2 regions of the Effusibacillus dendaii genome follow, and region 1 is predicted to be linked to the other one. Evidence: predicted binding sites of a transcription regulator. Region 1 holds the regulator's gene; the other holds the start of a gene.
What was found. The regulator LexA, encoded in region 1, represses DNA repair genes until DNA is damaged. The targets are predictions, from matches to a motif close to CGAACATATGTTCG.
Positions count from the first base shown of each region.

Region 2: a site for LexA is predicted at 7,171-7,184, ahead of skT53_RS08895 (YhjD family protein). Genes of this name have one in related genera too.

Region 1 covers NZ_AP023366.1:680,118-689,115, reverse strand. The annotation lists gene hflX (GTPase HflX) at 1-1,305, shown strand, start outside; gene skT53_RS03570 (methionine gamma-lyase family protein) at 1,305-2,564, shown strand; gene glnA (type I glutamate--ammonia ligase) at 2,675-3,985, shown strand; gene skT53_RS03560 (MerR family transcriptional regulator) at 4,115-4,525, shown strand; partial or broken gene glnA (type I glutamate--ammonia ligase) at 4,618-5,956, shown strand; gene lexA (transcriptional repressor LexA) at 6,036-6,680, opposite strand; gene skT53_RS03545 (LysM peptidoglycan-binding domain-containing protein) at 6,857-7,198, shown strand; gene skT53_RS03540 (DUF456 domain-containing protein) at 7,211-7,678, opposite strand; gene skT53_RS03535 (MogA/MoaB family molybdenum cofactor biosynthesis protein) at 8,146-8,661, shown strand; gene skT53_RS03530 (HU family DNA-binding protein) at 8,756-8,998, shown strand, end outside.
Region 2 covers NZ_AP023366.1:1,617,990-1,626,987, reverse strand. The annotation lists gene skT53_RS08925 (hypothetical protein) at 1-111, shown strand, start outside; gene skT53_RS08920 (phosphodiester glycosidase family protein) at 295-3,384, shown strand; gene skT53_RS08915 (glycosyl hydrolase family 18 protein) at 3,640-4,923, shown strand; RNA gene ssrS (6S RNA) at 5,010-5,204, shown strand; gene skT53_RS08905 (hypothetical protein) at 5,361-5,723, shown strand; gene skT53_RS08900 (MFS transporter) at 5,771-6,961, opposite strand; gene skT53_RS08895 (YhjD family protein) at 7,201-7,458, shown strand; gene skT53_RS08890 (DNA polymerase IV) at 7,437-8,708, shown strand; gene skT53_RS08885 (YolD-like family protein) at 8,723-8,998, shown strand, end outside.

The DNA of each region.
Region 1 (8,998 bases):
GATCTTGGCCGTGACCGTGAAAAAGCAATATTGGTCGGACTGCATACAGATCGGACAGATACCCGCATTTGGAAGTTGGCATTTGAGGAATTGACCGGATTGGTCGAAACTGCAGGAGCACGCGTGGTTGCCTCGCTTGTGCAGAACCGTTCCGAAGCTGACCCGGCTACTTACATAGGGAAAGGTAAACTGCAAGAATTAACCGCATTAGCGGAAGAATTGGAAGCGGACATAATCGTATTTGACAGTGAACTGACGCCTGTACACGTTCGTAATCTGGAAAACTGTCTCCCCTGCAAAGTATTGGATCGGACCCAAATTATTCTTGATATTTTTGCCGAACGGGCGAAGACAAAAGAAGGAAAACTGCAAGTTGAACTGGCGCAATTAAGCTATCTGATGCCTCGTTTAAGCGGAAAAGGGAAAGCGATGTCAAGATTGGGAGGAGGCATCGGCACGCGCGGGCCCGGCGAAACAAAATTGGAAATCGATCGTCGCAGAATACGTGGCAAAATAGCGGATTTAAAAACAGAACTGCGGGAGGTACGTCTGCACCGCAGTACGCAGCGGCAAAGAAGAAAAAAACAACAGGTACCTGTTATTGCGTTAGTTGGATATACAAATGCAGGAAAAAGCACGATCCTGCATGCACTGACCGAACGTTTCGGTGCAGGCTCGCAAACGACGGCGGAAGGTCAAAATCGATTATTTGACACATTGGACCCGACTGCCAGAAAAATCGGTCTGCCGCAGGGAGGGACTGTAATTGTCACCGATACGGTGGGCTTTATTCAACAATTGCCGCATCATCTGATCGATTCGTTTCGGGCCACGTTAGAGGAGACGAACGAAGCGGATGTGCTTCTTCATATTGTAGATGCCAGCCATCCTGCACATGACATACAAATGGACACTGTATATCAAGTTTTAAATGAATTGCATGTGTTGGACAAGCCCATCATCACCGTTTTTAATAAAATGGACTATTTGAACGGAGAATTTCTGCCGGATGATCCCAAAGCATTGTATACAGTCAAAATGTCCGCTTTAAACGGCAATGGACTGCCACAGTTGATGCAAGCGATAGACAGCTGCATCAACACAAAGTCGCAGCACATGTCTGTGATTTTGCCATATGATGAAGGTTCGCTCACATCTGCTTTGCACGAACGGTGCAAAGTGTATCAGCAGCGTTTTTTGGAAAACGGCATTTATTTGGATTTGGACGCAGTTCCTGAATTGGCTAAACAGTTGGAGCGTTTTCAAGTGAATCCGGAGATTTTGGAAAAGGAGAACAAGGTGTGATGAAACGGTTTGCAACAGATCAGGAATTATTGGATTTGGCAGATGAAGTGAAACAACAACTGCGGCCTGTGATTGATCGAATTGAAAAAGTGGTATTGCAAAATCAAGCCAAAGTGCTGGCTGCTTTTCAATCGTCTCAGGTGAGTGATTTTCATTTTGCTTCTTCCTCCGGCTACGGTTATAACGATCGAGGCCGCGAGATCATTGAGCAGGTTTATGCAGACGCATTTGGCGGAGAAGCGGCGCTGGTACGTCCGCATATCGTCTCTGGAACCCATGCGCTGGCCACTGTTCTGTTTGGCTTGCTGCGTCCCGGTGACGAATTGCTTTACATAACAGGTTCTCCCTACGATACCCTGCAGGAAGTGATTGGGCTGGCAGGTGATGCAGGAAACGGGTCTTTACGTGACTTCGGCATCACATTCGATTCTGTCCCGTTACGGGAAAATCGGGTTGACTGGCAGCAAGTAGCTGCCAAAATAAAACCTGAGACCAAATTGATCGGCATTCAACGTTCATCCGGATACGCCTGGCGGTCTTCTTTCTCTGTCGATGAGATTGCGGAAATGGTGCGTTATGTTAAAAATATCAAGCCCGATGTAATTGTAATGGTCGATAACTGTTACGGGGAATTTGCCGAACAGAAAGAACCGACAGAGGTTGGAGCCGATATCATTGTAGGCTCCTTAATCAAAAATCCGGGCGGCGGATTAGCACCTTCCGGCGGCTATATTGTCGGACGAAAATCATACGTCGATTTGGCAGCTGCCCGCTTAACAGCTCCAGGAATTGGGGCCGAACAAGGAGCCATGCTGGGGACAAATCGTTCCATTTTGCAGGGCTTCTTTCTTGCTCCGCATGTTGTGGGGGAATCACTGAAAGGAGCTGCATTCGCGGCAGCCTGTTTCGAAAAAGTCGGACTCCTCACATCCCCTGCATGGCATGAGCGGCGAACAGACATTATACAGGCGATTCAATTCGGGTCAAAAGAACGATTGATTGCTTTTTGCGAAGCGATACAGGCTGCGGCGCCGGTCGATTCACATGTGAAACCGGAACCTTGGGATATGCCTGGCTATCAGGACCAGGTGATTATGGCGGCTGGAGCTTTTATACAAGGTTCATCCATCGAATTGTCGGCTGACGGGCCAATTCGAGAACCTTATATCGCTTTTATGCAAGGGGGACTTACGTTCGAGCATGTACAGCTCGCCGTTCTGAATGTATTACAAAACTTACGTTTGCAAAAGTTAATTTGAAATTTTAAGTGTAAACTTCTCTCACATTCGTTGACAACAATAATACCGTTAAATATAATAAAAACAGTTTACACTTACTTAGATAGAGCAATGGGGAGGAACCGGGATTTATGGACCAATCAACAATCAAAAAGCTGGTAGCTGAAAACGGTGTTGAATTTATTATTCTCCAATTTGTCGACGTAATAGGTAACCTGAAGCATTTGGAACTTCCGATCAGCCAATTGGAGAAGGTTTTGGAAGGCGAAGTCATGTTCGATGGATCTTCCATTACAGGTTTTACTTCGATCGAAAACTCCGATATGTATTTGAAGCCTGACATTTCTACGTTTGCAGTACTGCCCTGGAGCGAAGGTAAAGAAGCTCGTTTCATTTGTGACGTTTACACAGGAGATCACAAACCGTTTGAAGGAGATCCTCGTTCCTGCTTAAAGCGTGCTCTGGAGAAAGCAGAGGCGCTTGGATACAGCGGTTTAAATGTAGGTCCCGAACCGGAATTTTTCTTGTTCCCGTTAGATGAAAACGGCAATCCGGTTTTTACCCCGCATGATGAAATTGGGTATTTTGATGTCAGCGCCAAAGACCGAGGTCAAAAAGCTCGCCAAGACATCACGCGTACGTTGAACGCAATGGGATACGAAGTAGAGGCGCTTCACCACGAAGTGGCGATTGGACAGCATGAAGTCGATTTTAAATATGGCGACGCACTCGTAACAGCTGACCGAATTGTAACTTTTAAATGGGTTGTAAAAGAAGTGGCAGCCAAACACGGTTTTTATGCATCCTTTATGGCGAAGCCGGTTGCCCGTATTAACGGTTCCGGAATGCACGTGAATCAATCGTTGTTCACTGCAAGCGGAAATGCGTTCTACGATGCAAATGATGAATTGGGCCTTTCCAGTGATGCTCGTCATTATATTGCAGGTATTCTCAAGCACGCAAGAGCGTTTGCTGCTGTAACCAATCCGACGGTCAACTCTTATAAGCGTCTCGTACCCGGTTATGAAGCGCCTTGCTATATCGCTTGGTCTTGTTCGAACCGTTCGGCGTTGATTCGGATTCCGGCTGCAAGAAAGGCGGCAACCCGAATCGAAGTTCGTTGCCCGGATCCGACGACAAATCCGTACCTCGCTCTGGCACTCATGCTTGTATCCGGTTTGGATGGTATCGAAAACAAACTTCCGCTTGTAGCTGAAACGAAAGAAAATATCTATCATATGTCAGACAGCATTCGTGCGGAAAAAGGAATTGACGCACTGCCGGCCGATCTGAATGAGGCGCTCAACTGTTTGGAACAGGATGAAGTTCTCAAGAGTGCATTGGGAAGACACCTGTATGACGCCTATGTTTCAACAAAAAGAGAAGAATGGGATGAGTACCGTTTGGAAGTGCATCCTTGGGAAGTAAAACGGTATAACTAATAAAAACGTCGATTCCCTGACTCCAAATGTCAGGGAATTTTTTTGTGTAATCTACTTTCACATAATTTGACAACTTTTTCTTGTTGCGAATATAATAAAATTATCAATAGGGTAGAGGAGGGGTATCAGATGAGCGATGAACTGCGCCGCAATTTGGCTCTTTTTCCGATTGGGATTGTTCAAAAGCTGACCGAATTGACCCCGCGCCAAATCCGCTATTATGAACAGCACGAATTGATAAAACCGACACGGACGGAAGGGAACCAACGGTTGTTTTCCTTTAACGACGTAGAACGTCTATTGGAGATTAAAAAATTGATCGACCAGGGGATCAACATGGCCGGTGTCAAGAAAATGTTGGGTGAAACAGAGAAATTTTCCGAGTTGCCCGTAACCGAAGAAGCGAAACAGGAAGCACAAAAAGTTAAGGAGCTAACGGACCAGGAACTGCACGATCTGTTAAAACAGGAATTAATGTTAGGCAGGCATGGTATGTCCAGTTCCTTAATCCGGGGAGAGTTATCTAGATTTTTCCACTGAATATTTCCTAAACAACATTTATACTGTAAATGTAATACGCGGCATCCAGGTGCCGCGAGTACATAAAAAATTAACTGAAGGGGGATTTGGCAATGAGTCGCCAGTACACTCAAGCTGACATTATCCGTATGGCGAAGGAGGAAAACGTTCGTTACATACGTTTGCAATTCACCGATTTGCTGGGCGTTATTAAGAATGTCGAAGTGCCAGTTTCTCAATTGGAGAAAGTGCTTGACAACAAAATGATGTTTGATGGTTCATCTATTGAAGGTTTTGTCCGAATTGAAGAATCGGATATGTATTTGTATCCCGATCTTGGCACATGGTTGATTTTTCCATGGGAGACGGAGCACGGGAAAGTAGCGCGTCTGATTTGCGACATTTATATGCCAGATGGCACACCGTTTGAAGGAGATCCCCGGGGTACTCTGAAAAAAGTGTTGGCAGAGGCGAAAGAAATGGGATTTACCTCAATGAACGTGGGTCCTGAACCGGAGTTTTTCTTGTTCAAGCTGGATGAGCAAGGCGAACCCTTAATGGAAGTGAACGATAAGGGCGGTTATTTTGATTTGGCTCCTCTCGATTTGGGAGAAAACTGCCGTCGGGAAATTGTATTGACACTCGAAGCAATGGGATTTGAAATCGAAGCGTCGCACCATGAAGTGGCAATCGGGCAGCACGAAATCGATTTTAAATATGCGGATGCCGTTACAGCAGCAGACAATATTATGACGTTCAAACTTGTCGTGAAGACAATCGCTCGTAAATATGGACTGCATGCGACATTTATGCCGAAGCCTATTTTTGGTATTAACGGCTCCGGCATGCACTGTCATCAATCGTTGTTCAAGGGAAAAGAGAATGCGTTTTATGATGAGAGCGATGAACTGGGTCTGTCGAAAGTGGCAAAAAAACTATTTGGCAGGCATCCTGGCTCATGCTCGTGGATTTGCAGCTATCACCAATCCGACAGTAAACTCATACAAACGGTTGGTGCCTGGCTATGAAGCGCCTTGTTATGTTGCCTGGTCAGCCAAAAACCGTTCTCCGCTGGTTCGAATTCCTGCATCTCGGGGATTGTCAACCCGAATCGAATTGCGTAACCCTGACCCAGCCTGCAATCCGTATCTGGCACTTGCGGTCATGTTAAAAGCGGGACTGGATGGAATTAAGAATAATCTTCCATTATCGGAACCGGTGAATCGCAACATTTACATTATGAATGAAGCAGAAAGGGAAAAGGTCGGCATTCGTTCGCTGCCCGCATCTCTCAAGGAAGCCCTAGATGAATTGCTGGCTGATGAAGTGATTCGTTCGGCCTTGGGGGAACACACGGTTACGCATTTTGTGGAAGCAAAATTAATCGAATGGGATATGTTCCGAACAACTGTACATGATTGGGAACGGGATCAATATTTGACGACTTATTAATAAGCAGACTTATTAATAAGTTGTAGAAAAGCGATTTGACTATGAGAAAAGCCACTCCTGCAATGGAGTGGCTTTTGACTTAAAATACATATCGGAAAACGCCAATCACTTTTCCGAGAATGGTTACATGCTTATACAGAAGCGGCTGCATAGAGGAATTTTCAGGCTGCAGTCGTATATGATCTGCTTCCTTAAAGAAACGTTTTACGGTTGCTTCGTCATCCTCCGTCATCGCCACGATAATTTCACCATTTCTTGCTGTTTGTTGCTTGCGGACAATGACAAGATCTCCGTCATGAATACCTGCTTCAATCATCGATTCTCCGTCAATTCTTAACACATACACATCAGCATCTCCAACAAATGAAGCAGGCAGCGGAAAGTAATCTTCCACATTCTCAATAGCGGTAATCGGGCTGCCGGCGGTCACTTTGCCGATAATAGGCGCCATCACTGTATTGGTGTTAATAGGAACAACATTTGCTTGCGGGGAACCAGCTGTTTCAACCGTTTCGGAATCCAGAATTTCAATCGCTCGCGGCTTGACCGGGTCTCTGCGGATTAAACCTTTCTGTTCCAATCTTGCCAAATGCCCATGTACCGTTGAACTGGAAGCCAGTCCGACCGCATCGCCGATTTCCCGAACAGAAGGGGGGTACCCTTTCTTCTTGACTTCCCCCTTAATGAATTCCAGGATTTGTTTTTGGCGTTTGGATATTTTCATTTCGAAAACTCTCCTTATGTGTACTAGAAATCAAATCGAATCATAGACTATTCCTAAAAGAAGTATATCATAAGCTGGTAAAAAATACAAACATTAGTTCGATTTTTGTCTTGACAGGAACATTAGTTCGTATTATGATTCAAACAGGAACAAACGTTCGTAAAGGAGAGTCGGAAATGTTTGCAACTTATAATTATTCCGCATGGCGCAGGGAACAATCGCAGAGTGGAGAAGTGAAAACAAATCGATTCAGCAAGAATGTCATGATGTTGTTTATAACGTCTTGTGTAGTTTTGTTTGCTGCCATTGGCTTAAATCTTGTCTGGGACAAGCAGGCTTATGGGAGCCAGTTCGATTCGGTGGTGGTTGTGCAACCGGGCGACACGCTTTGGTCGATTGCAAAAACTTATTATCCCGATCAAGATGTTCAGGAAGTTGTGTTTCAAATTCGAAAACATAACGGGTTACAGAACACTCAACTCCCGGTTGGTTTAACATTGCGTTTACCTCAGATGTAACGTGCCAAATCATCAGAATTTAACAGCGAAAACGATCATTTGAATCATTATGATCATTAATTTAGTAAAAGTTCCAATTATGAATCCCAGGAAAACGGCAATTCCAACTCGGGTAATTTCCCTTGCTTTTCTGGCAGCGACAAGTTGGCCAATCATCGCCCCTGCTACAGGTCCAATCAAAATTCCAAACGGGCCTGCTACAAGGGGGCCTACGAGGGTACCGATTATGGATCCCCAAACAGCCCATTTTGAGCCGCCTGCCCGTTTGATTCCAAGCACACTGGACAGCCAATCAACAGTAAAATTCAGAGCGGTTAAAATCACCTGAACAACCCAAAACCATAGCGGAAAATGTGACCATCCCTCCATCAGTCCATAAATGACCATCCCAGCAAGAACGAATAGTGCGCCCGGCAATATTGGGTAAATTGTAAACAAAACACCGGCCAGAAAGAATATAATGGCGATAGCTAAACCCACACGGATTCCTCCTCGTTTACGTGTATACCTAAAATAAACGTGGTATATGTAGTATAATGAATGTACCATACATCACGATTACTTTCGTTAGTCGCGTGAGTGGGGAATTGTTTGTAAAACGGTTTCGCGGTTCTCGCTTGTTATTTTCTGTTATTTTCCCCATCGTCTGTTTATCGTTGTACAAGTCTATTCCTTTTTTCAAAAATACGACACTCGGTCCAGTTTGTATGCACAGATCCATATGAATCGAAAGGTCTGACCTTTACTTTGGAAGATCAGGTCATAAGTCAAACTAACCAGTATACGCTCCCTTATAGTCAAGGCATTACCCTCAATTTTGCAACAGCCATCCAGCTTGGTTGATTTTAATGGTTATGCCAAAAAAGAATATGGAACTGTAGATACAGTTCTGTCATTCCAAGATTTTCACTAAATTAACATCCTAAGAAGACAAGGGGGAAGTATAGATGTCAACAGAACAGCATAGGAAAGAGGCTCCAAAAATAGTTTCCTGTATGGTAATTACGGTGAGCGATACGCGCACAAAGGAAACTGACACCAGCGGTCAACTGATCATGCAATTGTTACAAGAAAATGGGTATCGGGTAGAAGACTACCGCATTGTGAAAGATGAATACGAGATGATCCGGAAATTGATTGCGGAAGGAGCAGAATCTCCGAACATAGAAGCGATTCTGTTGAACGGAGGGACAGGAATTACCGATCGGGATACGACATATAAAGCTGTTGACTCCATGCTCGAAAAAAAGATGCCTGGTTTCGGAGAGATTTTCCGCTACCTAAGTTTTACTGAAGACATTGGACCAGCAGCCATTCTCAGTCGAGCAATTGCAGGCGTCTGTAAAGGTACTGCTGTTTTTTCCATGCCAGGTTCCAGCGGTGCCGTTAAACTGGCAATGACTCGCATCATTGTGCCTGAACTGGGGCATGTCATGAGAGAGATCTATAAAGACAAGAAGTAAGATTTTTTTCCTCAATCCCCCTGTCAGTAAAAGGATTTTGTCAGGTTGTATCGAATAAGATCAATGAATGGATCATACAAAGGGGGAATATCAGATGAACAAAGGAGATTTGATTGCTACTGTTGCGGAAAATACATCCTTGAAGAAAGCGGATGCGGAGAAAGCGGTCAATGCAATTCTGGATTCAATCAGCGAAGCCATGCAAAACGGCGAGAAAGTGCAATTGATCGGATTTGGCACGTTTGAAACAAGACAGCGGGCGGCCCGATCAGGACGTAACCCACAGACAGGAAAGGAAATTTCAATTCCTGCGTCACAAGTACCGACTTTCAAGCCG
Region 2 (8,998 bases), 940 kb from region 1:
TCCCTGCTGCTGGAAAAAGGAATGATCAGCGAGCAAGCCGATGCCGCCGCCGCAAAGCCACCGCGGCGAATTGTCCGGGTTGTCAAAAAGCCAGCCCCGTCAAATGATTGACAAAATGTACGAAAATAGGCGCATATTGGCATAGACCCCGGATTTTATGGGGTTTTTTTGTTTTTTTGTAGGCTCTGAAACATTTTCTTTCTGCAAATCCTGTTACAATAAAAGTACACACAAGTTGCTAGATTGCTAGAAACATAGAGCACCAAGATTTGGATTTGCAGGAGGGAAAGCGTTTTGAGCAAAAAGCGGGTTTGGATATCGGCTGCGTGGTCTCCTGTTTTGGCGGGCATTCTGCTGGTTCCGCCCTTTCACGCAGAGGTTGCGGCGGCTGCAGCGGACAATTCGACAGCAGCGGCACAACAATCGGGAAGTGATTCACCGTTTCTGTCGGTAGGCAATCCGGCTCAGTCGATCACGGCCCATCTGAAGACTTTGCCGATCGGGCCCGGAGTTAACTGGACTACCTTCAATCGGCTGGATAGCAAAGGTTGGGTGCAGGGGCAGATTTTGCAGGTGGATTTAGGAAATCAGGCGGTAAAAACGAATCTGCTGTTCCCTGGAACGGTTTCGGCAACTGCCCGTCTGTCGGAAATGGCTCAACAAAATGGCGCCATAGCGGCTGTCAACGGGGATTTGTACGATATTAACGGTACAAATGCCCCATTTGGCATTGAAATTCAGAACGGGAAGCTTGTGAAAGGTCCTGTCCCAAGCTGGAACAATGCGGCAGGTGTAGGAAAAGACGGATTGGGGCGGTTGGTCGAGGCGACCTTGCAGGGAACGGTCAAGTTTCCAGAAGGATCGTGCCCGTTGTCGGCGCTGAATCAAAGCTACATTCCGAACGACGGAGTGGGCATTTACACCCCGGAATGGGGAACGGCTTCCCGCAGCGGAGCGGTGTCAGGCGGTTGGGCTGCAAAAGAAATTCTGGTCAGCAACGGGAAGGTGGTTTCGGTTTCCAATCAACCGGGAAGCGGCCCGATCCCTGCCAACAGTTATGTGATCGTTGCCCGTGATGCGTCCGTGGCGGCGTTTGACGGACTGAAAGCGGGCGATTCCGTGTCGGTAACCTTTCAAGCGAAGCCGGATACGTTGTCTGCCTTCCAGTTTGCAGTAGGCGGCAATACGGTTTTATTGAAAAATGGAGCTGTGCAGCAACTCGATGACAAAACGGCCGATCCGCGAACCGCAATCGGATATTCGGAGGATGGCAAGACCATGTATCTCGTAACCGTAGACGGACGACGGGCCGACAGCCGTGGCTTGACGATGAAAGAGTTTGCGGACATGCTGCAATCGATCGGTGTTGCCAACTCGTTGAACCTGGATGGGGGCGGATCTGCCACAATGGCGGTTAGACAACCGGGCGATTCGACTGTAACGGTTGTGAATCAACCATCGGACGGCAAGGAACGGCCTGTGCCAAACGGAATTGGTATTTTTACCGGCAAGGGAAGCGGTCAACCGGCAAAATTGACGGTGTCGCCAGTGTCTGAACAGGACAATTGGAACCGGATTTTTCCCGGATTGTCGAGAAGCCTGAAGGTAAACGTGTTTGATGAAACGTATGCGCCGGCTGCGGCTAACGGTGTGCAGTGGCAGTCTCTGGCGGAAAGTATGGGAACTGTTGATCAACAAGGTGTGTTTACAGCCAGGCAATCGGGCGACGCGTCGGTACAGGCATCTGTTTCAGGCATTGCACAGGGGAAATCCAGAGGTGCGACTAAGCAGCCGTCGGGGCAGCTGCAGCAGACCGTCCATTTAAAAGTGCTGGGTGAACTGAACCGGATCGAAACGGCTCCTGACCGTATCAGCCTGACGGCAGGCGAATCGGCAACCTTCCGCGTCACCGGGTTTGACCAGGATGGGTACAGTGCGCCGATTGAGCCCCGTGATGTACACTTTACTTACGATACGTCCCTGATTCAAATCACTCCCACCAATACGGGAGAATTTCGCATCACGCCGACAGGCGGAAACGGATCTGCGGTGGTGATTGCGGAGGTTGCAGGCATTGAAACAAAGCTTGCGGTGTCGGTCGGTCTGCAGTCGATTGCGGCTGATGATTTTGAGGAAGCGGACAACGCTTGGCGGTTTTCCACCGCGCGGGCAACTGGAGGATTGGAGAAGACAGAGGGGCGAACGGGTGCGGGCATCAAAATTCATTATGATTTCACCCAATCTACCGCGACCCGAACGGCCAATATCCATCCGCAGGAACCGATTGCCCTGCCGGATAAACCAAAACGGATCGGCGTTTGGGTTAATGGCGCCAACAAAGGGGAGTGGATCGCCTTTACCGTTCAGGATGCGGCCGGCAACTATTACAATTTATATGGTCCGCATGTAAACTGGACCGGTTGGCAGTACGCGGAAGCAACTGTCCCGGACGGGGTTCAGTATCCGCTAAAATTGACCACCATCGGAGCGATTGAAACTGCGGATGATCATTTGTATCAAGGGGAGCTTACGTTTGATGACTTGACTGTCAGGACGCTGCCCGCAGTTTCGGCGCCGGTTGCCGCTTCCGCAACGAACGATCCGATCATGGTGCAAAGCCGGACATTCGATGGCGACCGTTGGAAATTTGCTGTTTTGACGGGGGATCGATTGATCGCTGCTGCTGACAGTAAACAAGCGGCGGAAGTACAATCGATGCTGCAGGACATTGTGAAGGAAAATCCTGATTTTCTGGTAGTCACAGGGGACCTGGCAGCCAAAAAACAAGCGGATATCGCATTTGTGAATGCGCTGCTCCAACAGGAGATTGGCGGAAAATTCCCGGTTTATTACGTACCTGGCGAGGGAGAACGGACAGATGGAAATCTGAATGCTTTCTGGAACGCATTCCCGCAAAACAATCTGTTTGATCACAAAGGGACGCGTGTGGTGATGCTCGACTCATCGACTGGAAGTTTCCGGACTGCCAATTTTCAACAATTGATTGGGTTGCGTGCCCAGTTGAACCAGGCGGCGGCCGATCCGGCTGTGCAACATGTGCTTGTTGTCAGCCATTATCCACTCGATGATGCTGCCGATCTGCAGGATCCACAGGAAGCGGGATTGATCGAAAAATGGATGGCCGATTTTCATGCCGCATCCGGGAAAGAAATCGCGTATGTGAACGGTCATGCGGACACTACCTCAGTCAAGCGGCAGGATGGTGTGGTATATTTGACAGTCGGATCCTACAGCCAGCCGCGGACAGGTGATGAAGCTGCATCGGGCAATTCACGCAGTTGGAATCTGGTCGGTATTGGAGTCGATGGAAAAGGTGAATGGCTTCAAACCAAAGCCTATCCTGCGCAAACGCCCCAAAAATGATAAAATCGGTTTCCCTATGGATAGAGTGGCCAGAAAGAATCGGCTTCTCTATCCATTTTTCTTTGTGCGTTTTACAACAACGTTTCACTGGCGAACGTGAAAGCTGCTGCTTTCTTGTCACCGCCTCCAACCGGAAACGATTTGCATAGGAGGAATGAATCAAGCAACGTCTTGATAAGCGTGCGGATAGGCACATTTCCCAACTTTTGTGAATAGGGTAAAGTGAATTTTTGTGCAGAAAAAGGAGGAGTGCACGTGCAGATTCATGTCGTGAAGCGCGGCGACACCATTTGGAATATCGCAAAGCAATACGGCACCACGCCGGAGGAAATTATACGGCTTAATCAACCACCCAATCCCAATTCGCTTGTCGTGGGGCAGACCCTCCTCATTCCTTCGGCGGGCCGCGCTGACATTGTAAAATCGGGGGAAAGCTTCTATACAACGGCTCAGCAATATGGTGTGTCCCAGGAATTGGAGCAGGCGAATCCAGGAGTGAGTCCAGCCGATTTACAGGTTGGACAACAGGTGCAGATTCCACGGGAGGCGCAACTGAAACGAACGATTGAAGTAAACGCATACCTTGAGCCATCAGGGGGGCCGGATGATCGTGCCACTTTACGGGAGGTAGCCCCTTATCTGACCTATGTGAGCGTATTCAGCTATCGGGCGACACGTGACGGAGGGCTGACATCTCCGAACGATTCGTTTGCCTTGGCAGCTGCTCGAGAGTTTGGGATTGCGCCGCTGCTTGTGATGACCAATTTTGAAGCAGATATCGGATTTAGTGCGGAACTGGCGCGTGCGATTATCACCAGCGAGGAGGTCAAAAACCGTCTGTTTGACAATCTGGTGCGGATCATCCGGGAAAAAGGGTTTGTCGGCGTAAATGTGGATTTCGAGCGGGTCGGGCCGGAAGATCGCGAAACATATAACCAGTTTTTGCGTGATCTGGCTGCCAGATTGCACGCAGTAGGGGCTATCCTGTCAACAGCGTTGGCGCCAAAAGAATCAGACTATGTAGGCGGCGAGTGGCATGGAGCGCACGACTATCGGGCACACGGCGAGATTGTTGATTTTACCATTATCATGACGTATGAATGGGGCTGGTCAGGCGGTCCCGCATATGCGGTTGCTCCGATCAACAAAATGCGCGATGTGCTTCGGTATGCCGTGACCCGGATTCCCCCCCGGAAAATTTTAATGGGGTTCCCGCTCTACGGATACGATTGGACACTGCCGTTTGCTCCGGGAACAACTGCCCGCACCATCAGTCCGCAAGCTGCGATTCGCCTGGCGGATCGGGAAAATCAGGCGATTGAGTATGACGAAACCTTGCAGGCTCCTTTCTTCCATTACTACGATAATCAAGGAAGGCAGCATGAAGTTTGGTTTGAAGACGCCCGCAGCGCAAAGGCTAAATTGAATCTGATCAATGAATTCAATTTGCGAGGGGTCAGCTTTTGGGAGCTCGGCAATCCCTTTCCGCAAATCTGGCACCTGCTGGCCGATATGTTTACCATTCGCAAACTTCGGTAGTACAGACGAAAGATTTTCATCTGTTTCCATCAATTTGGGATTGAGTTTATGCCGATTTGGGGTATAATGATAAACACAAAGAACGTTTTAACCTGCCGTGTGCGTCAGAGCGGTACCTTGTTTTGAACCTATACATGTTTTCGGGGAGACAGAACTTATTGCGGATGGCATGCCCACCTCCTTTTTTGGACGAATGGGACGTCAGCAAGCAATAACGGGTCGCCCACCTGCTTTGGCGGGTTCAGAAAACAATCCGGATCGACGGCATGGGCGGGGGATACATAGCCAAAAGCGGACTGCGTAAGCGGCCCGTTTTTTTCTTTCTTTGCATGTCACATTGTTTCGTTGCCGTTTATTGGTCAGCATAACAGCTGAACGGAGCGCACAAAATAGCGTTGAACTTCGGTTCAAAATCTTTTGGCGAAGGGGGACATCCGATGTTCAATCAAACGATTGCACAAGACATTCAACAAATTCGGGACATCTGTCAGCAGCTTGCCCAGAATGAACGGCAGAACGCACAGATTTTCTCGAATCAACCGGGCATGCAAACCATTGCCCAGCGGGAAAATCAGGCTGCTCAGCAATTGCAGTACTGCGTTTCCTTGTGTAATCGGATTGAACAGTCTTTCGTTCAGGGAGTGGGCGGCTCTGCCAATTTCACGGCGACCGGCGCGTACACGATTGGCAGGGGCACAGCCGGCGGCCAATCTGGCGGTTATAGCCAGGGCAATACTCGCCAATACGGAGCCGGATATAACCCTTCTGTGTTTACCCAGATGATGGGCACCGTTCGTTAACTGGAGGACACATTGAATGACCGATTCGCCAGACGGCGGGTCGGTTTTTAAATACGAAACACGATCATCAAGATGGCCGATAAAATTGCAAGACAACTGCTGGCGGCAAAAGCAGTTGACGGCCCAAACAACTGCCAAAGGTAACCCGCAATAACGCTGGCGGGCAGCGCTGCCAAACCAGTCAAAGCATTAAACGTCCCCATTGCCGTTCCCCGTTGCCCTTCGGGAACCAGGTCGGCAATGTATGCCTTTTGAATCCCTTCCGTCGCCGCGTAGTAAAGACCGTATATGACAAATAGAATCCAAATCCATGTGACGTTCTCGGTAAAGCCAAATCCCAGATAAATGGCGGCGAAAATCAGGTATCCGACAATCAAAACGGGACGTCGGCCGATACGGTCCGATAAAACACCAACCGGTATTGAAAATACACTAGCGGTTAAATTAAACGTCAAATAGGCGATGGGAATTAAGGCAGTTGCCATGCCAACATTCTGTGCGCGCAAGACGAGAAACGCATCTGAGAAATTTGCTACGGCAAATAGCGTGGATGCCAGTGTGAACCATATAAAACGACGGTTCAGATTTTTAAATCCAATCTTCGGTAATGTCCTACGCCTACCCGTTGCTGCCAAACGGTTTTGTTCCCGCAAGAAAAACAGAAGAAGCAAAACGGCAAGCACACCGGGAATGGCCGATGCCCAGAATACGGTTTGATAGCTTCCGCCGGATTGGGTGAGAATCCAATACGTAACCAAAGGCCCTATGGCTGCCCCGAGTGTATCCATCGAACGTCTAAAACCAAATGCTTTGCCGCGTTCTTCCTTGCTAGTGACATCCGCCAGAAGCGCATCTCTGGGAGCTGCTCGTACACCTTTGCCGAAACGATCCGCAAACCGAATCGCAAGCACCTGCCCCCAGGAGGAGCTTAGTGCAAAAAACGGTTTGACGAGATTGGAAAGTCCGTACCCTACTATCATGAGAGGCTTTCGACGACCAAAATGATCCGAGATCCAACCGGAAAACAGCTTTAGAACGCTCGCCGTGCTCTCCGCAATTCCTTCGATTATGCCAACAGCCTCAATCTGAACGTGCAGTACAGACGTAAGAAATAAGGGAAGCACAGGGACAATCATTTGACTGGAGAGGTCGGTCAACAAACTGACCAACCCAAGAACCAAAATCACTGGGGTCAATCCCAAAAACGACTTTCTTTTCGAAGATTTTACAGATTCCATGGCTTTCACCCCATGTTTGCATTTTACGTTTGGACCTTCTTGCCTCGGCCATCACCAATATACCATATCCAAACTTTCGATTCTGCCACAAAACCGCCAATGCCAGTGCAAAAGCACCTGTCGAGTGTCACTGGGAAATGAAGGACAGAAATTAATACGGGAACATTTGTTTGCATATTATGCCGAACGAATACTATAATATCTAAACAGGAACATATATTCGCATTTTGGGGGAAATCATGGAACGACCGACCGCTTTGATTCGGAAACTGCTAGAGCTTGAAATATTCGAAGAACATCTTTTGCAACAGATGCGAAAGTTGAAACAACAGTTGCAGCAACAAAACATTTCGATATTGGATCGGAGCAATCAGGCGTCTGATATATGGATTCAGTACCGGTCCGGTGAACGCGTTCGGGAAGCCGTATTTATGAGGGCGATGCTGGATGCGGAGGTGCAGGGGAAAATTCGGCAATGGACAGGCGAAAAGGAATGAAATGGGTATACGGACTGGTTGATATGCAAAGTTTCTATGCATCGTGTGAAGCGGCGTCGCGGCCTGAATTCGCGTGGAAGCGTCGTGAGGATGATGACTTTACAGATCCGCCGCTTTTGGTATCAGGTGATCCGGCTCGCAGATCGGGAATTATTTTAGCGGCTACGCCTGCAGCCAAGCGGTCAGGTGTTGACAACGCGATGCGATTGGGGGAAGCATTGCAACGTTGTCCGGAAGCGATTGTCGTTAAACCGCGCATGGAATTTTATCTGGAGACAAGCGTGCGCATTCGGAGAATGATCGAGCATCTGTTTCCGCTGCATGAACCGTTTAGTGTAGACGAGTCTTTTTTTGCGTTCCCTTATCCGTCTCATTTGTTTTCCGATCCGATTGCAGCCGTTCGGGAACTGAAACAAACCGTTTGGGACCTGTTCCGAATCCGCTGCCGAATCGGTTTAGGGCCCAATAAATGGATGGCCAAAATGGCGAATAAACAAGCCAAGAAGCACCCGGACCGCATCGTCTGGTGGACGGAACAGGATGTGCCGACACAACTGCACCGTTTATCCGTATTTGATATGTGGGGATTGAAGCGCCGTGCGAAGATTTTACACGAGGAGTTTGCAGCCCGAACGATCGGCGATGTGGCGGAGATACCGGAAAGCAAACTGGTCGACAGATTTGGCGTGTGGGGGACGATTATTCATCGCTGGAGTCGGGGGGAGGATGATTCGCAAATAAATCCCCATTCTTGCGAGAAACCGCATAAAGGGATTTCGCACCGGACGACCTTGCCGCGAGATTTTTATAAGCGTGAAGAGATTGCCGTTGTGATTTTGGAATTGCTCGATGAAGTCTGCCGCCGGGCACGATCGGAAGGCCAGAAAGGCAGGCGTGTGGGGCTTGGATTGACTTATGAGGGGCTGCAAGGCGGATTTTATAAAGCAAAAACAGTTGATTTTTATTCGGATGAAGCAAATGAATGGTACCCGGTTTTGCTGCAACTGCTGGATCGTTGGTGGATGGGGGATGGCGTGAGAGCGGTCAGTGTTTCGCTTGATCTGCTGCAGAATACAAATGCCTTGCAGCTATCGTTGTTTAACGATGCTGTCAAGCAAAACCGGCTATCGCGAGCGGTGGATGACATCCGGACAAAATACGGAGAGATTAGCATTATGCGAGCGGTCAGTCTTGGGAAAGCCGGTCAATTCAAAGAGCGGAGCAAAAAGATTGGCGGGCATTATATGTAAGTGGAGGGAACAGCATGCGAATTGTGGACGGCAATATTTTTGAAGCGATGCGGTTAATGTTGCCGGAAGATCGCGAATTGATGGAACGTTCAAGAAGGGAATCAACACGACGCAGGTTGCCGATCATTTCGCAGGATGCATGGAATGAAATGGCCTACATCCTGGATGAAGCTTTGCATCAGAAACAGCCTATCCGAATTACATTGTTCGAACCGCATGAAGATGTGATTTGGGAGGGAATTCCTGTTGTGAAAAATGGCCATTTGAAGCTGCAGACGGCTGACGGAATT